DNA from 3 places in the Mesorhizobium sp. M1396 genome. Region 1 is predicted to be linked to each of the others. Evidence: predicted binding sites of a transcription regulator. Region 1 holds the regulator's gene; each other region holds the start of a gene.
What was found. Region 1 encodes PhoB, which activates phosphate uptake and scavenging genes when phosphate is short. Its sites were predicted from a motif close to TGTCATNNANCTGTCAT; they were not measured.

Region 1 (4,823 bases):
ATCTGGCGCCATGAACCGATCAGTTGGTCGAGCGGCTGCAGCGCGCGGGACGACACCAGGGAAGACGCGAAGATCATCCCGGCCGTCATCTTCCCTTGCAGCACGAGCCATGCTCCGACACCCAGTATCGCCAGCTGAAGCATCATGCGTACGGCTCGCGACGTTCCGCTGAAAATCGCGTTGGCCATGGACGAACGGTCATGAAGAATTAGCGCCTCCGCCACGTGCCTACCCCAGACGCGCGTGGCGTTTTGGACCATGCCCATGGCGAGCAGCGTCTCCGCGTTGCGGGCAAAGGCCTGCTCCGACAGGCTGGCGACAGCCGAACGTTCCGCGGACAAAGCGTCGTTCCTGCCGACGGCAAGCTGATTTGCCACGACCAGCGCAAGCAACATCGCAACTCCTGTCAGCGTAAGCCAAAACAGAAAAGGATGGATGAGGTACAGCAGGGCGAGGAAGAACGGAGCGAACGGCAGGTCGAACAAGACCGCCGCGCCGCGTGACCTGATGAAGGCGCATACCGAGGCAAGGTCGCGCAGTGGAGACGGAGCTGCGCCGCCGGCGTACTTAGCCTCAAGCGAGACGGCGAATGTCCTCGCGCCCAATCTGTTGTCGACCGTGGCTGCAACGCGCTGTGTGTAAACGGAGCGGACCGTATCGAGGAGACCGAGAAAGGCGAGCGCGAGAACCGCGATAGCAGAGAGGTAGAAAAGCGTCTCGACGCTGGAGGACAGCAGGACGCGGTCATAGACCTGCAAGAGATAGAGGGGGATCACCAATAGCAGGATGTTGATGAGGAACGAGAAAGCACCGACATCTACGATGGCGCGCCTCAAGACTGCCCGCAGGCCAGACTGTGCAATCATTCCCGCGCTCCAACGGCTCATGGCCCCAACGTGAGGGCGTCGCTTAGACCGAATGGTCGGGCGCGATGTCCAAGGGGTGGTGCTGCAGGTCGTCCAGCGTATAGGCGCGGATGTAGTCGATTTTCATCTCCGCCGGCGTCGCCAGATGGTCAGGAGGCTGGCCGGCAATGCCGCCCACCGCGAGATTTGCCAATATGTACATGGGGTCGTGCATGTCGGACGGCGTTGCCGCTTGGGCGACCTTTACACCATCGTAGGTCCAGACAAGCTCATCCTTCGTCCAGAGCAGGCCATAGGTGTGGAAACCGTCGGTGTCCGCAACATTCACCGTGGACGAAACCTTCGTGTGCGCTCCCGTCTCATTGGTATGCGCCGTCATGTAGAGCGTGTTCAGATCCTGGCCGCGCGTTTCGACAACGTCCAGCTCCGGCGGCCACGATCCGTCTTCCGGAAGCAGCCAGAAGGCCGGCCATGCTCCGGCTGTTTCGGGCAGGTCCGCCCGCATTTCGAAATAGCCATAGGTTTGCGCGAAGGTGTCGTGCGTCGTCAGGATCCCCGAGGTGTATTCATAATTGTTGATCAGAGGCTTGATGTCCTCCGGCGCCTGCGCCGCGGTGATGGTGAGGACGCCGTTTTCAACGCTGAACGGGTGGACGGAACTCGTCGGGCCATAATTGGCGTCGACATACCATTGCAGTTCGCCATTGCCGCTCAATGTGCTGCCGTTCGGCGCTCCCCACCAGAAATTGGAATTCCAGGTGCCGTCCTGTCCGTTCCGAAGGCTCAGCGTGTTAAATTCGTCGGAGAAGGACAGCGTCATTCCGGACTTGTCTATCGGCAGCTCGAACTGGGTGGGCTGCAACTTGTCGATGGTCGTATTCTTGAACACCAGGATCTCGTCGGATCCGAGGTTCAGCATCACGTTCGATTCCACCTGAACCATCTGTGAACGGACGGCATCGAACGAAGTGAAGTCATAGCCGTTAAGGCGGACCGTATCGGTCGCACCGAAATCGAAGATAAGATCACTTCCATTTCCTTTAGAGATGGCGAAAGTGTCGGCGCCGTCTCCGCCGATCAGGACATCGTCGCCCTTGCCGCCATCCAGCGTCTGACGACCCGACCCGCCCTTGATGATGTTGTCCAACGCATTTCCGAACGCATATCGATTGGCGCCAGTAACGACGAGGTTCTCGAAATTGTCGGGGAGCTTGTAGCTCATCCATGTGTCGATCGTGTCGATTCCTGCCCCAGGATCCTCGACCACCTTATTGTTGGTGGAATAGAGGTGATAGTAGTCGTCGCCGGCGCCACCGTAGATCGTGACCTTGACGCCGGTGTCTCCCCAGAAGGAGTCGTTGCCGGAGGTGCCATGCAGTTCCGGTCCAGACCCAGTGGCCGAGAACCAATGAGTGGAAGCGCCGGTGTAGGGAAGAGGGACGCCTTTGGCGTTTACGACGGTGCTCATCAGAAATCCTTCCTCATGGTATTCGACCTGGTGAAATCATTCGATACGAGTCCCAGCGACTGCTTCCCAAGCAACGTTGCAACGGATGAAATAGTTCCAGGGAATCGTCATCCGATCCGAGATAATATTGACCATTCGGCGCACATACACTGAATAAAGAGAAGGAATCCGTCCTCCGTCAAAAATGTAATTTTAATAAAATTCTATATTTATGTGAAAGTCGCGTGCTTTGACGGATATAGATACATGCATTAGTTCAAACCTCGCTAGAAGGAGCACGATTTGGAGGGCAGAGTTTTACGGGCAAAATGGCGATTATGACCGACTAATCGCGAACCGTTCTTCCCGCGGCCAGCCGGACACAACAGCAGTTTGAGAGATCGCAGAGCAATCGAGTTGTGAAGGGACCGACCAGTTAGCCACGCACAATCAATTCCAGCATGGCTCACTCCGCTGCGGACGTTTCGCTGCGACCGGGCAACGAGCGCGAAGGGTCGGTTAAAGATTTCAATCCCGCCTGCTTGAATGTCCGCCACCGCATTTTGGATGCCAGAAGCCGCCTGTCGCCTTGGCCCAAATGCGGTCATTCGAAAACTGATGGGATGACCGCATTTGGGCGCCACATGCTCGTTCTCCACCGATGAGACGAATGCAACATTCCACCCTTCGCGGCCGTTGGCGACCGCCTGCTGACCGAGTTTGAACCTGGGTTCCGATTTATCGGGATGGGATGGGAATTAATCTTCCCTGATCGCGTAGCCTGCACCTCGAATGGTGCGGATGACGTCGGGCATGCGGCCGTTGTTGACCGCCTTGCGCAGCCGGCCGACATGCACGTCCACCGTGCGTTCGTCGATGTAGATCGTCTCACCCCAGACATTGTCGAGCAGCTGGCTGCGCGAGAACACGCGGCCGGGATGGCGCATCATGAATTCGAGCAGGCGGAATTCGGTCGGCCCGAGCCGGATCTCGCTCTTCTTGCGATAGACCCGATGCGATTCTCGATCGAGCACGATGTCGCCGACCTTCAGCACGCTGGACAGCACTTCCGGCTTGGCACGGCGCAGCAGCGCCTTGACCCTGGCCATGAACTCCGGCGTCGAGAAAGGCTTGACCAGATAGTCGTCGGCGCCGGTCGAGAGGCCGCGCACGCGGTCGCTCTCCTCGCCGCGCGCGGTCAGCATGATGATCGGCAGCCGCTCGGTCTCGGGGCGCATTCGCAGGCGTCGGCAGAGTTCGATGCCGGAAACCGCCGGCACCATCCAGTCGAGCACCAGAAGGTCAGGCACGTTCTCCTGCAGCCGGATCTCGGCCTCGTCGCCGCGCGTCACCACCTCGACCTGATAGCCCTCGGACTCCAGATTATAACGGAGCAGCACGCCTAGCGGCTCCTCGTCCTCCACCACCATGATGCGTGGCGCGATCATCGGCTGGTCACCCCTGTCGTCATGCCGCCGGCGCGGACATTGTCGTCTCGTCCTGCTTCGGACGATTGGCCGGCAGCTGCGTGCCGGTCAAAACATAATAGGCATTTTCCGCGATGTTGGTGACGTGGTCGCCGATGCGCTCGAGATTCTTGGCGCAGAACAAAAGATGCGTGCACGCGGTGATGTTGCGCGGGTCTTCCATCATATAGGTGAGAAGTTCGCGGAACACGGAGGTGTATTTGACGTCGATGCGTTCGTCGTCGGCACGCAGTTTCGCCAGCGCGGCGGCGTCACGCGCCGCATATTCCTCGATGACGCCCTGCACCTGGATCAGCACCAGTTGTGCCATTCCATCGATCGAGTGCGAAAGGTCGCGCGGCGTAACGCTGAGGCCGACAGTGCCGACGCGCTTGGCGATGTTCTTGGCAAGGTCGCCGATGCGTTCGAGATCGCCGGCCATGCGGATCGAACCGACGACATGGCGCAGATCGTCGGCCATCGGCTGCCGCTTGGCGATCAGCGTGATGGCGCGGTCGTCGAGCTCCCGCTGGCGCGCGTCCATGATCGCGTCGTCGGAGACGACGCGCTGTGCCAAGGCGTTGTCGGAATTCAACAGCGCCTTGGTCGCACCGCCGACCATCGAGCTGGCGAGATCGCCCATGTCGCTGATCAGCTTGCTGATCTGACCGAGATCCTCGTCGAAAGAAGCGACTGTGTGTTCGCTCATGATCCTGTTCCTCGTATGCCTGAGCTCAGCCGAAGCGGCCGGTGATGTAGTCCTGCGTGCGCTTCTCGCGGGGCGACGTGAAGATCTTCTCGGTGCGGTCGAACTCGACCAGCTCGCCCAGATACATGAAGGCCGTCTGCTTCGACACGCGCGCCGCCTGCTGCATGTTGTGGGTGACGATGACGATCGTGTAGTCGGCTTGCAACTCGTCGATCAGCTCCTCGATCTTGGCGGTTGACAGCGGATCGAGCGCCGAGGCGGGCTCGTCGAGCAGGATGACTTCCGGCTTCACCGCCACGGTACGGGCGATGCAGAGCCGCTGCTGCTGGCCGCCT
Region 2 (4,823 bases), on a different contig from region 1:
CGAGCGCCAGTTGCTCGACGATCTGGTCGAGGCGAAGGGCCGGCACCGAACGGTCGCCACGGCGGCGGTCGGCAAGCAGGCTGTGGGCGTTGGCGATTGCGGCCTCGCCGCCTTTTACCGCGACATACATCTTACGCCTCCATCGTCTTGATGCGCGTGGTGCGCGGCAGGCAGGCAATGCCGTCCGATGTGGCGAGGATGATGTCGACGCCGCGCGGAAAGCGCTTGATATTCTGCTTCCACTGTTCGACGAAATGGCGCGGCATCTGTGCCGGCGCGATCGTGGCGCTGGTTTCGATGCCGGGCCCTTCGAGCAACAGCGGCATGCCGGAGACGAGATCGCTGATCTGCAGGATCAGCGTGGCCGAGCGGTCGGGATAATCCTGCGTGCCCTGCGAAAAGCCGTCGAGCGCCATCATCTCGGCTGGCGTTGCAACAAACGCGAAATGCGCATCGGGCGGCGTGTTGGCCAGTGGCGCGCCAGTGTGGAAACCGAGCCAGGGTTTGATGGCAGTGGAAGCCTGCAAAGCCGGGTCGAGCCAGAGCGGCGTGTCGTTGTCGCACAGCGCCAACGCTATGGCGCCGGCGGTTGCCGATAGCGGCGCCGGCGGGCGGGCGAAGGCCGGCAGCGGCTGCACGCTGCCCGGCCGCGCCATTGCGTCCATGACGGCGCGGAACACGGTCTGTGCGTTGAAGACCGGATCGGCGAAACCGCCGTCTATCGATTGGGCTGCGATGTCCATCAATCTTCTCCGCGAACCATGGTGAAGAAATCCACCTTCGTTGCCGCCGTCTCGGCGCGGCGTTTTTCATGGGCGGTGGTCAGGGCCGACCGGAGAGGGGCAATCAGCCTGGTTTCGACCTCGTTGCGGCGGGCCGGGTCCTGCCACAGTGCGTCGGCGATGGCCGCAAGCCTTGTCTTCTGCTTGTCGCGGCCAAGCGCATAGCAATGGCCGACCTGCCCGGATGGTAGCCGGACGGTGGCGCGGGTGACGGTCGCCTCGCCGACATTGAAGGGCGCGCCGCCACCGCCGATGCGGCCGCGCACGGTGACTAGGCCGGTTTCGGGGCCGCGCAGCAGTTCTGCTTCCGAAGGCAGTCTAGCCTCGTTCCAGAGCCGCACGATGTCATCGCCGCTGGATTGCGCCAGTGTTGCCATGGCGGCCTTGCGCTCGGCCTGGTCGCGGGCTTCCTGTCCTCGCATGAGCAATAGTCCTTGTGCCAAATTTGTCTATTGATATAGACAACTATACAAATTATACCCATTATTTAGCGCGAGTCCATGACGGGTGGATGACAGGGCTAAAAGGCTGGGGGCAATCAATGGTCGGGCGGCTGGCAGCGGACAGCATCGAGCGACGCAGCGGCGTTTCGCTGTGGCGGCAGATCGCCGACAAGATCCTACAGGCGATCGCCATCGGCGATTTCGCCGAAAACGCAGCGCTGCCGCCGGAGGTGGCACTGGCCGAGCGCTATGGCGTCAACCGCCACACGGTGCGCAGCGCCATATCAGCCCTTGTGCAGGAAGGGGTGCTGCGGGCCGAGCAGGGGCGTGGCACCTTCGTGCGGTCGCGCAAGCGGCTGTCCTATCCGATCGGCGCGCGCACACGCTTTTCGACAGGCCTGCAAGGGCAGACGTCGGAACGGCACATCGTCCTGCTTGCCTCCTCGGTCGAGCCGGCCAGCCAGCGCGTTGCCGAGGGGCTGGGGCTCGCCAAGGGGGCCGACGTGATCCGCCTGGAAACGCGCGGCGAAGCCGATGGGCGGCCGGTGTCGCGCGCTGCCGGCTGGTTCGATGCCAGGCGCTTTGCCGGCATCGATGCCGCCATGGCCGAGACCGGTTCGATCACCGCGTCGCTGGCCCGTTTCGGCATCGACGATTATCTCAGGCAATCGACCGTGCTGTCGGCGCGCCATGCCGATGCGGCGGACCTTGCCGACCTCGACCTGCAGCCGGGCGCCATCGTGCTGGTCACGGTCGCTGTCAATGTCACGCCGGACGGCCAGCCGATCCAGTTTTCCGAGTCGCGCTTCCCGGCCGAGCGCATCGAACTCAAATTGTCAGCTCTGTAGGGAGTGCCGACCTTATACGAGACTGTGATTTATCTGACTCACGCTGATATCAGGCCAGTTCGGTCGCGCTCACCTGTCAGCGTCGGCGCATTTGAGAACCGGCTTCGATCTGCGCGGGGCGTCGTCAATTCGGACCGGGTTCACCGCCTGCCATGTTATGACCCCACCTCGATCACGGCCTTGATCAGGCCGGATTTCTCGTGCGCCCAGCGGGCGAGATCGTGCGGCGTGCCGGCCAGCGTGGTGCGGTGGGTGACGAGCTTGGCCAGCGGCACGGCGCCGTTGCGGATCGAGGCGGCGACGTGATCGAAGTCGGCGCGCAACGCGTTGCGGCTGCCGATGAGCGTCATCTCGCGTTTGTGGAATTCCGGATCGGAAAAGCTGATGTCGTCCTTGACGACGCTGACCAGCACCAATGTTCCGCCATGCGCGACATGGGCGAAGGCCGACTGCACGGACTGGGTGTTGCCGGTGGCATCGAAGACCACATCGAAACCTTCGCCTGATGTCGCCTCCTTGACCAGATCGGGCACCGCGCCGCGCGAGCCGTCGAGGGTCTGGAAGCCAAGCTCGTTCGCGGCGAAGGCGAGCCTTTCGCTGCTCATGTCGAGCAGCGTCGCATCGAGACCGGCGATGCGGGCGAAGATGGCGGTGCCGAGCCCAATCGGGCCGGCGCCGATGACCAGCGTGCGTGCGCCGGAATCGGCGCGTGCACGCCGCACGGCATGCGCGCCGATGGCCAGGAACTCGACGGCGGCGGCGTCCGCCAGCGACAGGCCATTGGTGGGATAGAGATTTTGCGCCGGCACCAGGATGCGTTCGCACATGGCGCCGTCGCGATGCACGCCGAGCACCTCGATCCTGACGCAGCAATTCGGCTTGCCGTGCCGGCAGGCGATGCACTTGCCGCAGGAAAGATAGGGGTTGATGACGACCGGTTCGCCAACGGCAAGATCGACACCTTCACCGGTCTCGACGATTGTTCCCGCCACTTCATGGCCCATGATGCGGGGATAGGCGAGGAACGGGTGCTTGCCCTCGAAGATATGGTAGTCGGTGCCGCAGATGCCGACATGGCTGACGGCCACCAGTGCCCAGCCGGCAGGTGGCGCGCCGGGCGCTGGACGGTCTTCCAGGACAAGGTCACCGGGCGAGCGGCAGACGACGGCTTTCATGCGCAATTCCAGTCTGTAGTGAAATCGCCGGCCCGGCAGTCATGTCGGGCCGGCGACCGATTTGGGTTCGGCCTACTTGCCGCGACGGCGCAGCCCGTCGAAGTAGACGATGATGATGATAAGCGCGCCGGTGATGATGCGCTGCCAGAACGAGTTGACGTTGAGCAGATTGGCGCCGTTGTTGATGGTGGCCAGGATAAAGGCACCAAGCAGCGGCCCATGAACCGAGCCGACGGCACCGAACAGCGAGGTGCCGCCGATCACCGACGAAGCGATCGCCTGCAACTCCCAACCTTCGGCCTGGGTCGGGTTGCCGATGCCGATGCGGGCGGCAAGCAGCACGCCGACGAAGGCCGCGCAGAGGCCGGACAGCGTGTAGGCCATGTAGATGGTGCGCTGGACATTGACGCCGGACAGGCGCGAGGCCTCGGCGTTGGAGCCGACCGAAAACAGGTACCGGCCCCAGCGGCTGTGATGCAGGAAGATATACGCCGGAATGCCGACCAGGATCACCATCCAGAACAGGTTGGGGATGCCGATGAAGGAACTGCGCGAGAACGCGGTGAAGGTGTCGCTGTTGATGTTGATCGAATTGCCGTTGGTCATCAAAAGGCCGATGCCGCGCAGCGAGGTCAGCGTCGCCAGCGTGATGATGAAAGGCGGCAGGCCCATCTTGACTATGCCGAAGCCGTGAAACATGCCTATGGCGACACCGACCAGCAATGTCACCACAATGGCGAGCCAGATCGGGAAGCCGGCATTGATCATCATGGCGACGACGACAGTGGCGAAGCCGACAACGGCGCCAACGGACAGGTCGATGCCGCCGGTGATGATGACGAAGGTCTGGCCGACCGCCATGATGGCGATCATCGAGCCTTGGCGCAAAAGGTTGGCGATGTTGTTGCCGGAGGCGAAGCTCGGCGTCGCCACTGAAAGCACGATCCACAGCAGCACCAGCAACGCCAAAAGCGTCAGCCCAAACAGGACGTTATAGTTGCGCTTCGGCTTTTCGACAGCAATCGCCTCGGTGCTCATATCTGTCCTCCCTGCTTTTCTTGTTTCTCGGCGAGCGCCTGCGTGAGAATGTCCTCGTGGCTGGCGGCGCGAAACCCGTGCGTCGCCACCAGTTTGCCGCGCCGGAACACATGCAGCGTGTCGGCGAGTTCGTAGACTTCCGGCAGATAGGACGAGATCAGGATGATGCCTGCGCCCTTCGACAGCAGCGCACCGAACAGACGGTAGATCTCGGCCTTGGTTCCGACATCGACGCCGACCGTCGGCTCGTCGAAGATGAACAGCTTGGCGCCGTGGGCCAGCCATTTGCCGATGACGATCTTCTGCTGGTTGCCGCCCGACAGGCTGGACGCCAGCGCGCCGCGCGTCGGTGTCTTGATGCGCAGATCGGCGATCTGGCGATCGGCCTGCGTCTTTTCCTGCGCGCTCGAAATCAGCAGGTTGTTCGAAATGCGCTTGTAGATCGGCAGGTTGAGATTGAGTCCGACCGGCAGGTTGAGGCAGAGGCCCTGGTCGCGGCGGCTTTCCGGCGCCAGCGCCATGCCGAGCTTGATCGCG
Region 3 (4,823 bases), on a different contig from region 1:
CGGCTCCCAGAAGTCGACGACCTCCTGCGCGGCGCGCTTGTCGACGTCAATGAGACCGGTGTGATGCTTGCCGCGGTAGCCGACAAGGCCGTTTCGATCGCCGTTGAGGTCGATCGACAGCGCGATGCCGCCGCCGGAAATGTTGGGCGGCTCGGTGGCAACCAGTATCTGCGCGCGATGCAACTGGTGAAGTTCGGCTTCCGACAGCAGCGCATTGCCGGTGCGGAAACGGATCTGCGACAGTCGCGAACCGGTGCGCGCGACGATCGGGAAGGTGCGCGGGCTGACCTCCAGATAGAGCGGACCATGATAGCCGGCGGCGATCTTGTCGAACTCGTGGCCGCGATCGGTCATGACGCGGGTGAAGATGTCGAGCCGCCCGGTCGAGCTCTTGGGATTGGCCGAGGCCGAAATGTCCGCCGGCAATGCCAGGCTTTCGAGCAAGGGCACGATATAGACGCAGCCGGTCTCCAGCACCGCGCCCTCGGCCAGATCGATCTCGTGCAGCTTCAGCCGGTCGAGCTTTTCCGAGACCTTGTGGTTGGGGCCCGGCAGGAAGGACGCACGCACCCGCCAGGCCTTGTCGCCGAGCCGGAGATCGAGGCTGGCCGGCTGAATCTGGTCGGCATCGAGCGCACGTGCCGACTTCAGCGCGCCGAACTGGAAGAGCGCCGAAATGTCCTGATCGGGAAGAATGCCTGTTTGCCGCAAAGCCGGCTCCGCTGCAACGCCGCTGGTACAAACCTCTTAATCAAGCCGGCAATTGACGCAAGCGTGGCGCGGGTCTAAAGGGTCGTTATCCCGTGGTGATTTGGCCGGTCGGCTTGCAGCCACGTTAAACAAGTCGCTAAAGGACCGTCGGGCCGCAAGGCCGTATGGACCGGTTGCGACTTTCGCGGCCGGTTTTTTTGTGTCTGGAAGAAGAGCGATGAGCACCAACAAGCGCAACTGGAAGCCTCAAACGGCACTCGTGCACAGCGGAACGCTGCGTTCCGGTTTCGGCGAAACGTCGGAAGCGATTTACCTCACCCAGGGCTACGTCTATGAAACGGCGCAGGCCGCCGAAGCCCGTTTCAAGGGCGAGGAGCCGGGCTTCATCTATTCGCGCTACGCCAATCCGACCGTCGACATGTTCGAAAAGCGCATGTGCGCGCTCGAAGGTGCCGAGGACGCCCGCGCCACCGCCTCCGGCATGGCCGCGGTGACGGCAGCGCTGCTGTGCAGCGCCAAGGCCGGCGACCATATCGTGGCGGCGCGCGCGCTGTTCGGCTCCTGCCGCTGGGTGGTCGAGACGCTGGCGCCAAGATACGGCATCGAGGCGACGCTGGTCGACGGCACCGACATCGCCAATTGGGAAAAGGCGGTCAAGCCGAACACCAAGCTGTTCTTCCTGGAAAGCCCGACCAACCCGACGCTGGAAGTGGTCGACATCGCCGCGGTTGCCTCGCTCGCCAATTCGATCGGCGCCAGGCTGATCGTCGACAATGTCTTCGCCACGCCCTTGCAGCAGAAGCCGCTGCAACTCGGCGCCCACATCGTCGTCTATTCGGCGACCAAGCACATTGACGGCCAGGGGCGCTGTCTCGGCGGCGTCATCCTGTCGGACAAGAAGTGGATCGACGAGAACCTGCACGATTATTTCCGCCACACCGGGCCAAGCCTGTCGCCCTTCAACGCCTGGACACTGCTGAAGGGCCTGGAGACGCTGCCGCTGCGCGTGCGCCAGCAGACGGAAAGCGCGGGCCGGATCGCGGATTTCCTCGCCGAGCGGCCGGAAATCGCCCGCGTCATCTATCCCGGCCGCGCCGACCACCCGCAGGCCGATATCGTGAAGAAGCAGATGTCGGGCGGCTCGACGCTGATCTGCCTCGACGTCAAGGGCGGCAAGCAGGCGGCCTTCGCCTTGCAGAACGCGCTCGACATCGTGCTGATCTCCAACAATCTCGGCGACGCCAAGAGCCTGATCACCCATCCGGCGACGACGACGCACAAGAACCTGAGCGACGAAGCGCGTGCCGAGCTCGGCATCGGGCCGGGCACGCTCAGACTGTCCGTCGGCCTGGAAGACACCGACGATCTGCTTGAGGATATCGAACAGGCGCTGAAGGCCTCGTAAGAGGGCTTTGGCTTTCAGGCGCCGGACGGCGTCTCTTCCAGCTCGGCCGCCTTGGTCCCGATGGTCATCGCGTTGCCGCGCCAGTCGACGGCACCGCCGAGCCAGCCGCGTGCCCACATCGCCGGCAGGATCAGGTCGCGCGCCATGATCGCGGCAACCATGCGTCGCGACAGGTACCAGCCCTTGGACCAGGCCAGGGCGCACTCGGGAAGGTAGAAGGCCGCCAGCACGGCAATGGCGGTTGCCCAGAGGCTGAAGCCGGCGCTTGCCGCCGCAATCAGCGCCAGCACCAGCGGCACCGCCGCGCCAGTCAGGATTTCGGGTGCGAAGAACAGCGGGAAGGTGACGCGGCGCAGGCGCGCCCAACGGGCCTGACGTGACCAGATCTCGTCGAACGTGCGCCGGCCAAGCGGCTGTTCGAAGGGCGCGGCGACGAGATTGACGCGCAGGCCGAGGCCGTTGACCAGCTTGGTCGCGGCGGCGTCCTCGGCGATCTCGGCGGCCAACGCGCGGATGCCGCCATTGGCGTCGAGCATCGGCTTGTTCCAGAGCATGCTCTTGCCCTGGGCAAAGCCAAGGCCAAGCGCCTCGCCGGCATATTGCCAGCGCGCCTGGAGCGTGTTGAGGAAAGCGCATTCGACTTCAGCCCAGAAGCCGGCCGGCCGCGAGCCGATCGGCGTCGAACAGACAAGGCCGGTGTCGGGCCGCCATGCAGCCATCAGGTGCTGGATGTAGTCTCTCGGCATCAACACGTTGGAATCGGCCAGGATGACCCAGTCGTGCCGCGCCGCTTCCCAACCCTTGACGCAATTGTTGAGTTTCGGATTGGCGCTGAAGCGGTCGTCGCCGATCATCAGCCGGGCCGGCACCTTGGGAAACCGGGCAATCGCCCTGTTTATCGGTTTGACTACCGGATCGTCGGCATGGGCGACGCAGAAGATCAGCTCGTAGCGCGGCCAATCAAGCGAGAAGGCGCGCTCCAGCGTCTCGTGCGTGAACGGTTCAATGCCACGCGACGGCACGATGATCGACACCGGCCGCGGCTTGCCGGTCGGCGGCGCGATAATGCGGCGCCGTTTCAGACGCGAAGCGGCAAGCACGATGCTGGCGAGATTTGAGAGGATAAGAGCAATTGAAAGCGTGGCGGCTATGAGAGTGAGTTCCATCGAGATCCGGTCACTCCAGAAAACCGGTCCGCCAGAACAATCTGGCTGGCATGACGACCGATTTCAACAGTTCGACAGAGCGCCCGAGTCGCGCGGCACTGGTCGGCGCACACCATCATTGTCGTGTGTCACTTAAATGACATTCTTTGCCGGCACCTGCCGTTCGGTAGGCAATGAAAGGACGCGCACCGTTGACCAGCCTGCAAGGAGCGCCGAAAGATACTGGATTGTTTTGGAGCTGCTTATGTACAGCGCCGTCACGCGCAACATCGAAGTGCAGGTCAGGCCGTTCTATCTGGAGGACCGTTCGGATCCGTCCGAGAACCGCTATGTCTGGGGCTATCAGATAACGATCGACAATCAGTCGGACGATTCCGTCCAGCTGTTGTCGCGCTATTGGCACATCACCGATGGCACCGGCAGGGTCGAAGAGGTACGCGGCCCTGGCGTCGTCGGCGACCAACCCGAACTCAATCCCGGCGACAGCTACCAGTACACGTCCGGTTGCCCGCTCTCGACACCCTCCGGCATCATGGTCGGGCACTACACGATGCGCAACCAGCGGGGCGAGACGTTCGACATCGCCATCCCCGCATTTTCACTCGACCTGCCGGGGAAGCGGCGGACGGTGAATTAGCGTCTTTCTCCCCGTCTCTGTACGGGGAGAAATGCCCGGCAGAGGGGCGCCGCCGGGCTGATGAGATTGTCTTCCACGCACAAGGCATCCGAGTGGACGGCGCGGCCATTCGCCGAAGTTCGCGCTGCCCTCATCCGCCCTTCGGGCACCTTCTCCCCGTAAACGGGGAGAAGGAAGGGACACTTTACTGAGCCGCAAATTCCGCCGGGTCGAAGTCATATTGCTTCGAGCAGAATTCGCAGGCGACGTGAATGCCGCCGTCCTCGGTGCTGTCCTTGATCTCCTGGGCGGAAAAGCCCTCGAGGATGCCGCGGATCTTGTCCCGGGAGCACGAGCACTGGTCGGCGACCGGAACGCCGCCGAAGACGCGCACGCCATGCTCGTGGAACAGCCTGTAGAGCAGCCGCTCGGCGCCGATCGTCGGGTCGATCAGTTCGGTCGGCTCGATGGTGCCGAGCAGCGCCAGCAACTCCAGCCAGGAATTGTCGTCGGGATCGTGGATCTCCTCGCGCGGATCGCCATCGCCGCCCGGCAGATCCGGCACGCGCATGCGCTCGGGCGACTGCGGCAGGAACTGCGCCAGGATGCCACCGGCGCGCCACTGCTCGCGGGCGCCGCCCGGGCCGGGCGTCAAGAGCTTGGCCACCGACAGCCTGAGATCGGTCGGAATCTGCTCCGACTGACGGAAATAGGTGCGTGCCGCATCTTCCAGCGTCTCGCCATCGAGTTGGACGATACCCTGATAGCGCTGCGTGTGAGCGCCCTGGTCGATGGTCAGCGCCAGCACGCCGGTGCCGAGCAGGGTCTGCTGGGACGTTTCGCCCGCCAAGACCAGCGCTTCCAGTCGGTCGGCATCGAAACGCGCATAGGCGCGCAGCGCCGAGGGCGTGGAAAAATCCGCGAC

Region 2: the regulator PhoB is predicted to act here: its motif matches at 1,283-1,299, upstream of phnF (phosphonate metabolism transcriptional regulator PhnF).
Region 3: the regulator PhoB is predicted to act here: its motif matches at 3,408-3,424, upstream of NKH02_RS01530 (ceramide glucosyltransferase).

What each region holds. Positions count from the first base shown of each region.
Region 1 is NZ_JAMYLA010000016.1:112,660-117,482, forward strand. It holds gene NKH02_RS13210 (type I secretion system permease/ATPase) at 1-866, opposite strand, end outside; gene eglC (endo-1,3-1,4-beta-glycanase EglC) at 910-2,334, opposite strand; gene phoB (phosphate regulon transcriptional regulator PhoB) at 3,072-3,761, opposite strand; gene phoU (phosphate signaling complex protein PhoU) at 3,781-4,488, opposite strand; gene pstB (phosphate ABC transporter ATP-binding protein PstB) at 4,514-4,823, opposite strand, start outside.
Region 2 is NZ_JAMYLA010000028.1:8,846-13,668, forward strand. It holds gene NKH02_RS19035 (carbon-phosphorus lyase complex subunit) at 1-130, opposite strand, end outside; gene phnH (phosphonate C-P lyase system protein PhnH) at 132-743, opposite strand; gene phnG (phosphonate C-P lyase system protein PhnG) at 743-1,204, opposite strand; gene phnF (phosphonate metabolism transcriptional regulator PhnF) at 1,324-2,073, shown strand; gene NKH02_RS19055 (zinc-binding alcohol dehydrogenase family protein) at 2,229-3,248, opposite strand; gene NKH02_RS19060 (ABC transporter permease) at 3,321-4,286, opposite strand; gene NKH02_RS19065 (sugar ABC transporter ATP-binding protein) at 4,283-4,823, opposite strand, start outside.
Region 3 is NZ_JAMYLA010000002.1:60,503-65,325, forward strand. It holds gene NKH02_RS01520 (2'-deoxycytidine 5'-triphosphate deaminase) at 1-711, opposite strand, end outside; SAM riboswitch at 794-871, shown strand; gene NKH02_RS01525 (O-succinylhomoserine sulfhydrylase) at 929-2,116, shown strand; gene NKH02_RS01530 (ceramide glucosyltransferase) at 2,131-3,282, opposite strand; gene apaG (Co2+/Mg2+ efflux facilitator ApaG/CorD) at 3,527-3,919, shown strand; gene NKH02_RS01540 (Hsp33 family molecular chaperone) at 4,104-4,823, opposite strand, start outside.